Regions from separate parts of the Brevundimonas sp. SGAir0440 genome, predicted to be linked through region 2. Evidence: predicted binding sites of a transcription regulator. Region 2 holds the regulator's gene; the other holds the start of a gene.
What was found. Region 2 encodes LexA, which represses DNA repair genes until DNA is damaged. Its sites were predicted from a motif close to ATGTTCNCNANNTGTTCT; they were not measured.
Positions count from the first base shown of each region.

Region 1 (6,043 bases), 1.3 Mb from region 2:
CGGTCGAGAGCCACAAGCGCGCAGCCAAGGCCTGGGCCGAGGGCCGGTTCAAGAACTCGGTGATCGGCGTCAAGGACCAGTTGGGCCTGACCATTCTGGATCATGACGAGACGATCCGTCCGAACACGGACATGCAGGCGCTCGGCGGCCTGAACCCCTCCTTCGCCATGATGGGCGAAATGGCCTTCGACGGCGTGATCAACCAGCGCTACCCCGAAGTCGAGCGCGTCAATCACGTCCACACGCCAGGCAACTCGTCCGGCATCGTCGACGGTTCGGCCGGCGTGCTGATCGGTTCGCTGGAAGCCGGCCAGGCCCTGGGCCTGAAGCCGCGCGCCAAGATCCTGGGCGGCGCCTCGATCGGCTCGGAGCCGTCGATCATGCTGACCGGCCCGGAATATGTGACCCGCAAACTGCTGAACAAGCTGGGCATGACGCCCGACGACATCGACCTGTGGGAGCTGAACGAGGCCTTCGCCGCCGTCGTCCTGCGCTACATGCAGGCGCTCGACATCGACCACGCCAAGATGAATGTGAACGGCGGCGGCATCTCGATGGGCCACCCGCTCGGCGCCACCGGCGCCATGATCACCGGCATCGCGCTGGACGAGCTGGAGCGCTCGAACAAGTCGACCGCCCTAGTCACCCTGTGCATCGGCGGCGGCATGGGCACCGCCACCGTCATCGAACGCGTCTGATCCAGGAGCAAATGGATATGGAAAACTTCAAGATCGACGTCGACGCCGACGGCATCGCCCTGATCACCTTTGACGTTCCGGGCCGTTCGATGAACACCCTGACCTCCTCGGTGATGAAGGAAATCCCCGAGCTGGTCGAACGCATCAAGACCGACGACGCCATCAAGGGCGCCGTCATCACCTCGGGCAAGGCCTCGGGCTTCTGCGCCGGGGCGGATCTGGGCGACATGGCCGGCGGCGTGCTGTCGGGCGGCGGCGACCTGCAAAAGGCGTTTGACGCCGGCTGGAAGCTGAACGGCGCCTTCCGTGCGCTGGAAACCTCGGGCAAGCCGATCGCGGCCGCGATCAACGGCCTGGCCTTGGGCGGCGGACTGGAGTTCACCCTGGCGGCCCACTACCGCGTGGTCGAGAACGACAACAAGATCCAGCTGGGCCTGCCCGAGATCAAGGTCGGTCTGTTCCCCGGGGGCGGCGGCACCCAGCGCCTGACCCGTCTGGTCGGCGTCCAGAACGCCATGATGGCGATGAGCGAGGGCAAGTCCTTCCGCCCGAACGACGCCAAGGGCGCCGGCATCGTCCACGAGGTGGTCGAAAAGGGCCAGTCGGTCGAGGCCGCCAAGGCCTGGATCAAGAATGGCGGCAAAGCCGTCCAGCCCTGGGACGAGAAGGCGTTCAAACTACCCGGCGGCGGCCCCTATCACCCGGCCGGCATTCAGAACTTCATGGTCGGCAACGCCATGCTGCGCAAGCAGTCCTACGGCAACTATCCGGCCGTGGTGAACCTGATGAAGGCCGTTTACGAGGGCGCCCAGGTGCCGATGGACGCGGCCCTGCGCATCGAGACCCGCTACTTCATCAAGACCCTGATGACGCCGCAGGCCCAGGCCATGATCCATTCGCTGTTCCTGTCCAAACAGGAACTGGACAAGGGCGCCGTTCGCCCGGCCGGCGTGCCGAAGTCCGATCCGAAGAAGGTCACGGTCATCGGCGCCGGCATGATGGGCGCGGGCATCGCCTATGTGCAGGCGCTGGCCGGCATCGAGACCATCCTGATCGACCAGACCCAGGAAGCCGCCGACAAGGGCAAGGCCCACGTCGAGGAACTGCTGAAGAAGCGCCTGTCGCGCGGTCAGCTGACGCAGGAGAAGTATGACGCCCTGCTGGGTTCAGTCACGGCGACGACGGATTATGAGCTGATCAAAGGTTCCGATCTGGTCGTCGAGGCCGTGTTCGAGAACCGCGAGATCAAGGCCGACGTGACCAAGCGCGCCGAGGCGCAACTGGCCGAGGGCGCCGTCTTCGGCTCCAACACCTCGACCCTGCCGATCACCGGCCTGGCCGAGGCCTCTGTGCGGCCCGAGGACTTCATCGGCATCCACTTCTTCTCGCCCGTCGACAAGATGATGCTGGTCGAGATCATCCTGGGCGAAAAGACGGGTCAGGCCGCCATCGCCAAGGCGCTGGACTATGTGCTGAAGATCAAGAAGACGCCGATCGTCGTCAACGACAGCCGCGGCTTCTACACCTCGCGCTGCTTCTCCACCTTCCTGATGGAGGGCATGGCGATGCTGGAAGAGGGCTATGGCCCCGCCTTGATCGACAATGTCGGTCGCATGACCGGCATGCCGCGCGGCCCGCTGGAGATGCACGACGACGTCGCCCTGGACCTGTCCTACAAGATCGCCAAACAGACGGCGCTGGATCTGGGCGACAAATACGTCCCATCGGAAGGCGCCGACATCGTCGCCAAGATGGTCGAGGGCGGTCGCTTCGGTCGCAAGAACGGCAAGGGCTTCTACGACTACGATCAGAAGCCCAAGACGATCTGGAAGGGTCTGGGCGAACTGGCCCCGACAACCAAAGGCATCGACCAGCCGGAAGAGCCGACCGCCTTCGCCCAGATCGACGAGCTGAAGACGCGCCTGCTGTATCGTCAGGCCGTCGAAGTGGCCCGCTGCTGGGAAGAGGGCGTCATCGACGATCCGCGCGAAGCCGATCTGGGCGCCATCCTGGGCTGGGGCTTCGCGCCCTGGACCGGCGGTCCGATCAGCATGATCGACGGCATCGGTCTGGCCAAGTTCGTCGAGACCGCCGACCGTCTAGCCGCGACCTATGGCGACCGCTTCAAGGTCCCGCAGTTGCTGCGAGACATGGCCGCGAAGAACGAAACCTTCTACGGTAAGTTCGCCCCGGAGAAGGCCGCCGCCTGATCGGCTGCGGACATCGACAGACGACAGAACGGGCGGCCTTCGGGTCGCCCGTTTTCGTTTAGAAGGGTTGCTAGCCGCTGTACGCTAGGATCACGCGTTTCTCAACCGGAGCCACGATGACGACGCTCCCACCTCGCCCACGGGCGTAAAACGCATTGTCAGAGCTTATGATGGCATTGACCCGCGACACGGTTTTCGGATCGAGTTTGCAGCGGAAATAATTGCGATCCAGGAAGGCCCCGATGCCGGGCTCTCGGCCGCAGTTATGCTCCCCATGTCCAGACCACAATGGAACGATCGGAGTGCGCTTCCAGTCCCAGTAGGTTCGACGCTCATTCGCCTTCCGCTGAGATGCATTCACCAGCACCGGGCTTTCAGAAGCGTCAGACAGATAAGCCAATCCTCCTTCTTCGATCTTTGAAAGCGAAGCCTTCTCCAGCCGATATATGATCAGTCCGACCTCGTCGGCGCCGGGTCCGAAGCCCCAAGCCGCTTGCTTACGATATTCGATCCACCTTGCCTCGACGCCATGAGGCAAGAGGCTTTGATACCAAACGTATTGGTAGGTCTGCCAACCCGCGAGAGGCGCGCAGACCAAGAGGGCGAGCAAAGCCAGACACCCAAAGCGGTTTCGCATGGCCATCGTTATCGCGCGGCCCTGGGCCAATCGCAATCGCAGGCCCGGACAAGAAAAAGACCCGCCCGACACGAGGTCGAGCGGGTCGCTCCGCCGCCCTTCGCGGGGTCGGTGGCGGGTCGCTAGGGGCGACGGAGTAGCGGTGAAAAAGACCAGACCGAGACCGGGATGAACTCTGACAGTCCGCCCAGCCTCGGAGGCCGGCGTCAGCCTTCCAGGTCCTGGCCTTCGTCCGGCTCGGGCGTGCCCAGCAGTTCGTCGGCGATCTTGTTGGTCGAGGCGCGCACGTTCTTTTCGATCGAGGCGGCGATGTCGGGGTTCTGTTTCAGGAACTCGCGCACATTCTCGCGGCCCTGACCGATCCGGGTGGAGTCATAGCTGAACCAGCTGCCCGACTTCTCGATGATGCCGGCCTTGACGCCCAGGTCGATGACCTCGCCCAGCTTGGAGATGCCCTCGCCGTACATGATGTCGAAGATGACCTCGCGAAACGGCGGGGCGACCTTGTTCTTGACCACCTTGACCCGGGTGGTGTTGCCGACCACCTCGTCGCGGTTCTTGATCGCGCCAGTGCGGCGGATGTCCAGACGCACCGAGGCGTAGAACTTCAGCGCATTGCCGCCCGTCGTCGTCTCAGGCGAGCCGTACATGACGCCGATCTTGTGACGGATCTGGTTGATGAACAGGACGATGCATTTCGACTTGGAGATCGAGGCGGTCAGCTTGCGCAGCGCCTGGCTCATCAAGCGCGCCTGAAGGCCCGGCAGGCTGTCGCCCATCTCGCCCTCGATCTCGGCGCGCGGCGTCAGGGCCGCGACCGAGTCGACGACCACGATGTCCACGGCGCCCGATCGGACCAGCGTATCCACGATTTCCAGCGCCTGCTCGCCGGTATCGGGCTGCGACACCAGCAGGTCGTCCAGATTGACGCCCAGCTTCTGGGCGTAAACCGGGTCCAACGCATGTTCGGCGTCGACGAAAGCGGCGACCCCGCCCTTCTTCTGCACTTCGGCGACGGTGTGCAGGGCCAAAGTCGTCTTGCCCGAGGATTCCGGGCCGAACACCTCGATCACCCGCCCGACCGGCAGACCGCCGATGCCAAGCGCCATGTCCAGGCCCAGCGAACCGGTCGAGACGCTCTCGATCTCGTTCACCTGCCCGGCCTTGCCGAGCTTCATCACCGAGCCCTTGCCGAAGGCGCGATCGATCTGTGCGATCGCCGCCTCCAGGGCGCGTTGCTTGTCGCCGTCGTCCTTGCCCACCAACTTGAGTGCCGCCTGTGAAGCCATTGCCTTCGTCTCCCTTGCCATGATTCCTGTCATTAAGCTTGGGAGAGACCCGCCTGGACCCGCCCCCGTTTCGTGAGGCCGACTATGTGCATGGTTTGTTCCGGTTCACAAGATGTTCTCATCGATCAAAACGAGAACATTCAAAACCTACGACCGTTTTTGACGTAGGCTACAGCGGAAGACGCAGGCTGAAACTGGCGCCTTCGGGGTCGTAGGTCATGACCGCCGAGCCGTGCAGCGAGCGGTTGATGGTCGAATCGATCAGCACCGAACCAAAGCCCTTGCGTTGAGGCGGCGACACCGCCGGACCGCCGCTTTCGACCCAATCCAGCAGCAGATGGCCTTCCGCCACGGACCAGTCGACCCGCACGCAGCCCGAGGCGTTCGACAGGGCGCCGTATTTGGCGGCGTTCACCGCCAGTTCGTGAAAGACCATGCCCATGCCCAGGGTCTGCTGCGCGTTCAGATCGACGGCCGGTCCGGTCAGGCGAACCTGTTCCTCGGCATAGGGGGCCAGTTCCTGAGCCAGCATGGCGCGCAGATCGACACGCTCCCAATTCGCGGCCGTCAGCAGATTCTGCGTGTTGGACAGGGCCACCAGCCGCGCCTCGAACAGGGCGGTGAAGGTGGCGACATCCGGCGTGCGCCGCGCCGTCTGGTGTGCGATGGACTGCACCGTGGCCAGCGTGTTCTTCACCCGGTGATTCAGTTCGTTGATCAGCAGTCGCTGCAAGCGTTCGCTGTCGGCCAGGGCGGCGAAGGCTTCGCGGCGATCGGTGATGTCGGTGATGACCCCCGACATCTTGATCGGCCGGCCCGAACGACTGCGGATCAGGCGCCCCCGCAGATGGATCCAGCGGCCAGAGGCCGGCAGACGCCATTCCTGATCATATTCGCCCTCGCCCGCCAAGGCGCGCTCCAGCGCCTGACGATGCAGCGGCAGATCCTCGGGCGACAGACGGTCGCCGATCTCGGTGGCTCCCAGACGGCTGTCCGCGTCGATGGACAGGATTTCGCGCGCGCGATGCGACATCATCGTCGTCTTCATCGGCAGGGTCGCTTCCCAGAAGCCGACGCCGCCGGCGTCCACGGCCGCCAGGACATTGGCGCGCTGATCCACGATCGAGGCGCCCAGCGCGAGAAACAGCAGTGTCACCGCCCCGGTCGTCACCGCGACCGCCAGGACCACCGGCGACGCCCCGCCCTCCA
Region 1 covers NZ_CP039435.1:571,103-577,145, reverse strand. The annotation lists gene E7T10_RS02720 (acetyl-CoA C-acetyltransferase) at 1-698, shown strand, start outside; gene E7T10_RS02715 (3-hydroxyacyl-CoA dehydrogenase NAD-binding domain-containing protein) at 716-2,908, shown strand; gene E7T10_RS02710 (hypothetical protein) at 2,979-3,551, opposite strand; gene recA (recombinase RecA) at 3,752-4,834, opposite strand; gene E7T10_RS02700 (MHYT domain-containing protein) at 5,004-6,043, opposite strand, start outside.
Region 1: recA (recombinase RecA) is a predicted target of LexA. The motif match lies at 4,936-4,953, and genes of this name have one in related genera.

Region 2 (6,043 bases):
GCCGCTCGCGCAAGCGGGCGAGGCGATCCAACGTCTCACCGGACAGCAGCGCTTTGGCCTTGTCGTCCAGGGTCAGCGGGCGCGATTTCAGGACGAAGGCGGTTTGGTCGGCCAGATCGAGGATCGTCTTGGCGCGGTCCTTGACGAAAGGCATGGCGCGCTGGAGGCGGGCTTCGTCCGCCTCCGCCAGGGCGTGGCCCTTCTGCAGATGCGCATCCAGCGTCAGCTTGGCGAGCCTTTCATCGTCGGCGAGGCGCAGCCAGTGCGAATTGACGTGGGCCAGTTTGTCGAAGTCCAGACGGGCCGGCGCCTTGCCGATGCCGCCGAGATCGAACCATGCAATGGCCTGGGCGTCGCTGAACAGTTCGTCGTCGCCGTGCGCCCAGCCGAGGCGGGCCAGATAGTTGCGCATGGCCTCGGGCAAATAGCCCATCTCGGCATACTCATGCACCGCCTGGGCGCCGTGACGCTTCGACAGCTTGGCGCCGTCCGGTCCATGGATCAGGGGGATGTGGGCGAAGGTCGGGCGCGTCCAGCCCAGCGCATCGTAGATCAGGCTCTGGCGCGCGGCGTTGTTCAGATGGTCGTCGCCGCGAATGACGTGGGTCACGCCCATGTCATGGTCGTCCACGACGACGGCGAGATTATAGGTCGGCGCGCCGTCCGAACGCAGCAGCACCAGATCGTCCAGGTCGTCGGTGGACCAGTTCACGTCGCCCTGGACCTCATCGGCCACCGTAACCGTCGTCGCCTTCGGCCGACGGAAGCGCACGACGTGCGGCAGTGCCAAGTCGTCCACGGTCGGCTCACGGTCGCGCCAGGGCGATTCGAAAGTGCGCTTTTCAGCCTTGGCCTCGTCACGCAGACGACCGGTCTCCTCGGCCGAGGTGAAGTCGCGGTAGGCGTGGCCAGTTTCGAGCAGTTGATCGACCACCTCGCGGTGGCGGTCGGCCCGGCTGAACTGAAACACCGGCTCGTCGTCGGCGAACAGCTCCAGCCAACTCAGGCCATCGAAAATGGCCTTCACCGCCTCATCGGTCGAGCGTTCGCGGTCGGTATCCTCGACCCGGATCAGGAAACGCCCTGCGTGTCTCTTGGCGTACAGCCAGTTGAACAAAGCGGTTCTCGCTCCGCCGATATGCAGATAGCCTGTCGGCGAGGGGGCGAAGCGGGTGACGACAGTCGAGGAAGGTGGGGTCATGGGGGAGGGGTCCGTAAGCGAGGCCCTTATACGCCCCGATGCGGCAAAACCTACCCCCGCTGCGCGATTGCGCGCCTGGCTGCACGCCGAGGTCGCCGCCCAGACCCTGAGATGGCGGCTATGGGCGCCGGTCGCATTCGGCGCGGGCGGCGGCGTCTATTTCGCCCTGCGAGCCGAGCCGGTCTTGTGGCCCTTGCTGCTGGGCGCCGCCTTGGCCTTTGGGCTGTGGGTTGCGGCGCGCCGGCGCGGCGGGTCGCGGCGCCTGACCTGGCTGCTCTTGATGCTGGCCTGCGTTTCAGGCGGGCTGGCGGCGGCCAAGGTGCGCACCGAAGCCGTCGCCGCGCCGATCGCGCCCGTCCTCAGCGAACCGACCGTGATCGAAGCCTGGGTCGTCGATGTCGACAGCCCAGGGCAGCGCGGCGCGCGGGTCGTGATCGCGCCGGTCTGGATCCGCGGACTGACGCCCGAACAGACGCCGGTGCGCTTGCGGGCGACGGTGCGAGGCGACCCGCCGCGGCCTGGCGAAGCGATCCGCCTGTTCGGCATTCTGAATCCGCCGCCTGCGCCGGCCAGCCCCGGCGCCTACGACTTCGGGCGCAACGCCTTCTTTCAGGGCATGGGCGGCGTGGCGTTCGCCTTGGGCGACACGCGTACAGCCGATCTGGCCCCGCCGCCGTGGCGGCTTCGACTTGAAATGGCGATCAATGGCGCCCGCTTCGCATTGGCCGAACGGATCGTGGCGCGGCTTGGCGAACGAACCGGCGGGATCGCGGCGGCAATGACCACCAGCCATGAAACCTGGATCAGTCAGGAGGACATGGATGTGATGCGCGATTCCGGCCTGGCGCACATCCTTTCGGTGTCAGGGCTGCATATGGCCATCGTCGGCGGTTTCGTCTTCTTCGCCGTGCGGCTGGGCGTCGCGGCCTGGCCCTGGTTGGCCCTGCGAGTTCACGGCAAGAAGGTCGCGGCCTTGGCGGGCCTGACGGCGGTCGGGGTCTATCTGGTGGTGTCGGGCGCGCCGCCGCCGGCCGAGCGGGCGGCCATCACCGCCTCCATCGCCTTTCTCGCCATCCTGCTGGATCGGCAAGCTGTGACGATGCACGGCCTGGCGGTCGCGGCCTTCATCGTTTTGGCGATACAGCCTGAAGCCATCGTCACGCCGGGCTTTCAGATGTCGTTCGCGGCGACGGCGGCCTTGGTCGCCCTGGTAGAGGCCTGGCCGAAGCGCCCGCGCGAAATATCGGCGCCCTGGCCGATCCTGGCAGTCCAACGGCTGGGCGGTTGGTTGACGGCGGCTGTGGCGGCCAGCGTCGTCGCAGGATTGGCGACGGGACCGTTCGCCATGCAGCATTTCAACCGCACCGCCATGTACGGACTGCTCGCCAATCTCGGCACGTCGCCCGTGGCGGACTTCATCCTGATGCCGGCGCTGGCCTTAGGCGCAGCGTTCGAGCCCTTGGGGCTGGGGGGACCGTTCTTGGCGGTCGCGGGATGGGGCGTGGATCTGATGCTGGCGATCGGCACGTGGACGGCGGGAATGCCCGGCGCGGTCAGAACCGTCGCCAGCGCGCCGAACTATGTCCTGCCGATCGCCTTTCTGGGCGTGCTGTTCGTCTGCCTGTGGCAGGGCCGCCTACGATGGTTGGGACTGCCGTTCGCAGCGGCAGTCTTGATCTGGCCGCGTGCGCCGACGCCGGACCTCTGGATTGGCGATGGCGGGACGAACGCCGCCTTTCATCGTGGTCAGGCGGGGGTCGTCGTGCGGCCTGGCGTGCGCGAATTTGCAGTCGATCTCTGGTCACGAAGACGGGGGCTGACGATGACGGACCGGTCGGAGACGGGCTGGATCTGCGGCCGCTTCTCCTGTCGACCGGACACCGATGAGGCCGGGCCCGTAGCAATCTGGTGGGGGCGAAAGTCGCCGAGCTCCGATCAGATGGAGATGTTATGCCGCGCGGCGCCCGTCGTCAGCGTCCGCGCCGTCGTCAACTCAGTCCCGAGCGCCTGTCAGGATCGCCTTGTTCTGGACGGCGTGGACTTTGCGCGAGGCGGGGCGGTGGAGTTGTGGCGCGTCAGTTCGGGCGAGCCGAACCGATGGCGCGCGGTGTGGACGGCCGATGTTCGCGGCGACCGCCCCTGGACGCGTCAGTCCGATCCGGAGGTCAGTGATACCGGCGCATGAGGCCGACCAGCTTGCCCTGAACGGCGACCTGATCGGAGCCGTAGATCTTGGTTTCGTAGTTGCGGTTGGCGGGTTCCAGGGCGATCGAGGCCCCCTTCTTGCGAAGGCGTTTCAGCGTCGCCTGCTCGCCCTCGACCAGAGCCACGACGATCTCGCCGGAGGCGGCGTTGTCGGTCGATTTGATCACCACCATGTCGCCGTTCAGGATACCGGCTTCGATCATGGAGTCGCCTTCGATCTCCAGCAGGTAGTGCTCGCCAGAACCCAGCATCGATTCCGGAACCGGATAGCGGGCGGTTTCATGCTCGATCGCGTCGATCGGCGTGCCGGCGGCGATCTTGCCCATCAGCGGCAGTTCGCGGGTGTCGTTCGCCGCCATCGGGGCCGCAGGTCTGACACCGCCGCCGCCCTCGATGACGTCGGGCTTGAACCCGGCGCGACCGCGCGGCGCGCCGGCCGTCGCCTGTTCGGGCAGTTTCGTGACTTCCAACGCGCGGGCGCGATGAGCGAGACGGCGGATGAAGCCGCGTTCCTCCAGCGCGGTAATCAGCCGGTGAATGCCGGACTTGGAGGCCAGATCGAGCGCCTCCTTCATCTCGTCGAACGAAGGGGAGACGCCGGTCTCCTGGATGCGTTCGTGGATGAACATCAGCAATTCGTGCTGTTTGCGCGTGAGCATCGCCAGGCCCTCATGCGCCCGCCGACGAATCGGAACGGGCCGTGAACATTTGTCGATGTTCTGTAAGTGTTCCTTGCTAATGTCAACTTAACGGCGAGGCTTGCCGCCGCATCTCGGCTCAGACGGACAGCAGCTGACGGGTCGCCGCCTCGACATCAGCCTGACGCATCAGGCTCTCGCCGACCAGAATCGCCTGGGCATGGGCAGCCGAGACGCGCGCCACGTCGTCGGGCGTGAAGATGCCGCTCTCTGCGACCAGCAGAGCGCGCACGGGGCTGAGCATGGACAGCCGCTCCGTGGTTTCCAGATCGACCTCGAACGTGCGCAGCGAGCGATTATTGACCCCCACCAGATCGCCGCCGAGCGCACAGGCGCGCGCCATTTCTTCCTCGTCGTGGGTCTCGATGAGCGCGTCCATGCCAAAGCGTTCGGCTTCCGACAGCAGTTCAGCGGCCAGGCTGTCATCAATCATGGCGAGGATGATCAGGACGCAGTCGGCGCCAAGGGCGCGGCTTTCGGCGACCTGCCAGGGATCGACCAGGAAGTCCTTGCGCAGGCAGGGCAGGGCGACGGCCTCGCGGGCCTGGCTTAGATAGGCGTCGTCGCCCTGGAAGCTGGGGCCATCGGTCAGCACCGACAGACAGGCCGCGCCGCCGGCCTCATAGGCGCGGGCCAGAGCCGGCGGATCGAAATCGGGCCGGATCAGGCCCTTTGACGGGCTGGCCTTTTTGATCTCGGCGATCAGGGCGGGACGCCCGGTTTCCTCGCCTACACGTTCCAAGGCGGCGCGAAAGCCGCGTGGAGCGGATGCGGCGCGGGCCAAGGCTTCGATCGCGTCCTGTGAAGTCGCTGCCTTGCGGGCGGCGACGTCCTCGCGCTTGTAGGCGGCGATGCGGTCCAGAACGTCGGTCATGCGGGCTCTTCGATTTCCAGCGGCGTGGAGGTGATGCGGGCCAGGCGATCCAGCGCCACGGCGGCTCGACCGTCATCGATCGCGGCAGCTGCGAGCGCGGCACCCTCGGCCAGATCGGCCGCGCGATCCGACACCACGAGGGCGGCGGCGGCGTTCAGCAGTACAATGTCGCGGTAAGGGCCAGCCGCGCCGGCTAGAAGCGCGCGCAGGGCGACGGCGTTCTCCTCGGCGTCGCCGCCGCGAATGTCGGTGATAGAGGCGCGCGGCAGACCGGCGTCCTCGGGCGTGACCTGGAAGCGGCGAACCGCGCCGTCCTTCCATTCGGCGACTTCTGTAGGGCCGGAAGTCGCCAGTTCGTCCAAGCCCTGGCCGTGAACGGTCCAGGCCCGGGTGGCGCCCAGCCGGCCCAGCACCTCGGCCAGCGGCTCCAGCAGGCGCGGATCATAGACGCCCATGACCTGTCGTCTTGCAGACGCCGGGTTCGAAAGCGGTCCCAACAGGTTGAAGACAGTGCGAAAACCGATCTCGGCCCGCACCGGCCCGACATGACGCATCGCCCCGTGATAGGCTGGCGCAAACAGGAAGCAGATCCCGGCTTCGTCCAGCGCCTTCTTCTGCTGCGCTTGCGACGCCATCAGGTTCACGCCCAAGATCGACAAGACGTCGGAAGAGCCTGATTTCGATGACATTGCGCGGTTGCCATGCTTGGCGACTTTCAGACCGGCGCCGGCCAGAACCAGGGCCGCGGCGGTCGAGATATTGTAGGTGTGCTGACCGTCGCCCCCGGTGCCGCACGTGTCGATCACCTCATAGGGGTGATCCAGCGTCAGGGCGGCCTCGCGCATGGCGCCCGCGAAGGCGGCGATCTCGTCCACGGTCTCGCCGCGCATCCGCATGGCGGTGACGGCGGCGGCGACCTGCGAGGGGGTCGGCTCGCCGCGCAGGCAGGCGGCGAAGAAGTCGTGCGCCTGTTGCGACGTCAGCGGATGGCCCTCGACCAGCCGGGCGAGGATCGGCTTGAATCCGTCGCCCACGGTCAGGCGGCCGCGAGGCGCTTTACGCCGG
Region 2 covers NZ_CP039435.1:1,898,051-1,904,093, forward strand. The annotation lists gene gltX (glutamate--tRNA ligase) at 1-1,201, opposite strand, end outside; gene E7T10_RS09330 (ComEC/Rec2 family competence protein) at 1,269-3,386, shown strand; gene lexA (transcriptional repressor LexA) at 3,367-4,065, opposite strand; gene trpC (indole-3-glycerol phosphate synthase TrpC) at 4,184-4,978, opposite strand; gene trpD (anthranilate phosphoribosyltransferase) at 4,975-6,012, opposite strand; gene E7T10_RS09350 (aminodeoxychorismate/anthranilate synthase component II) at 6,015-6,043, opposite strand, start outside.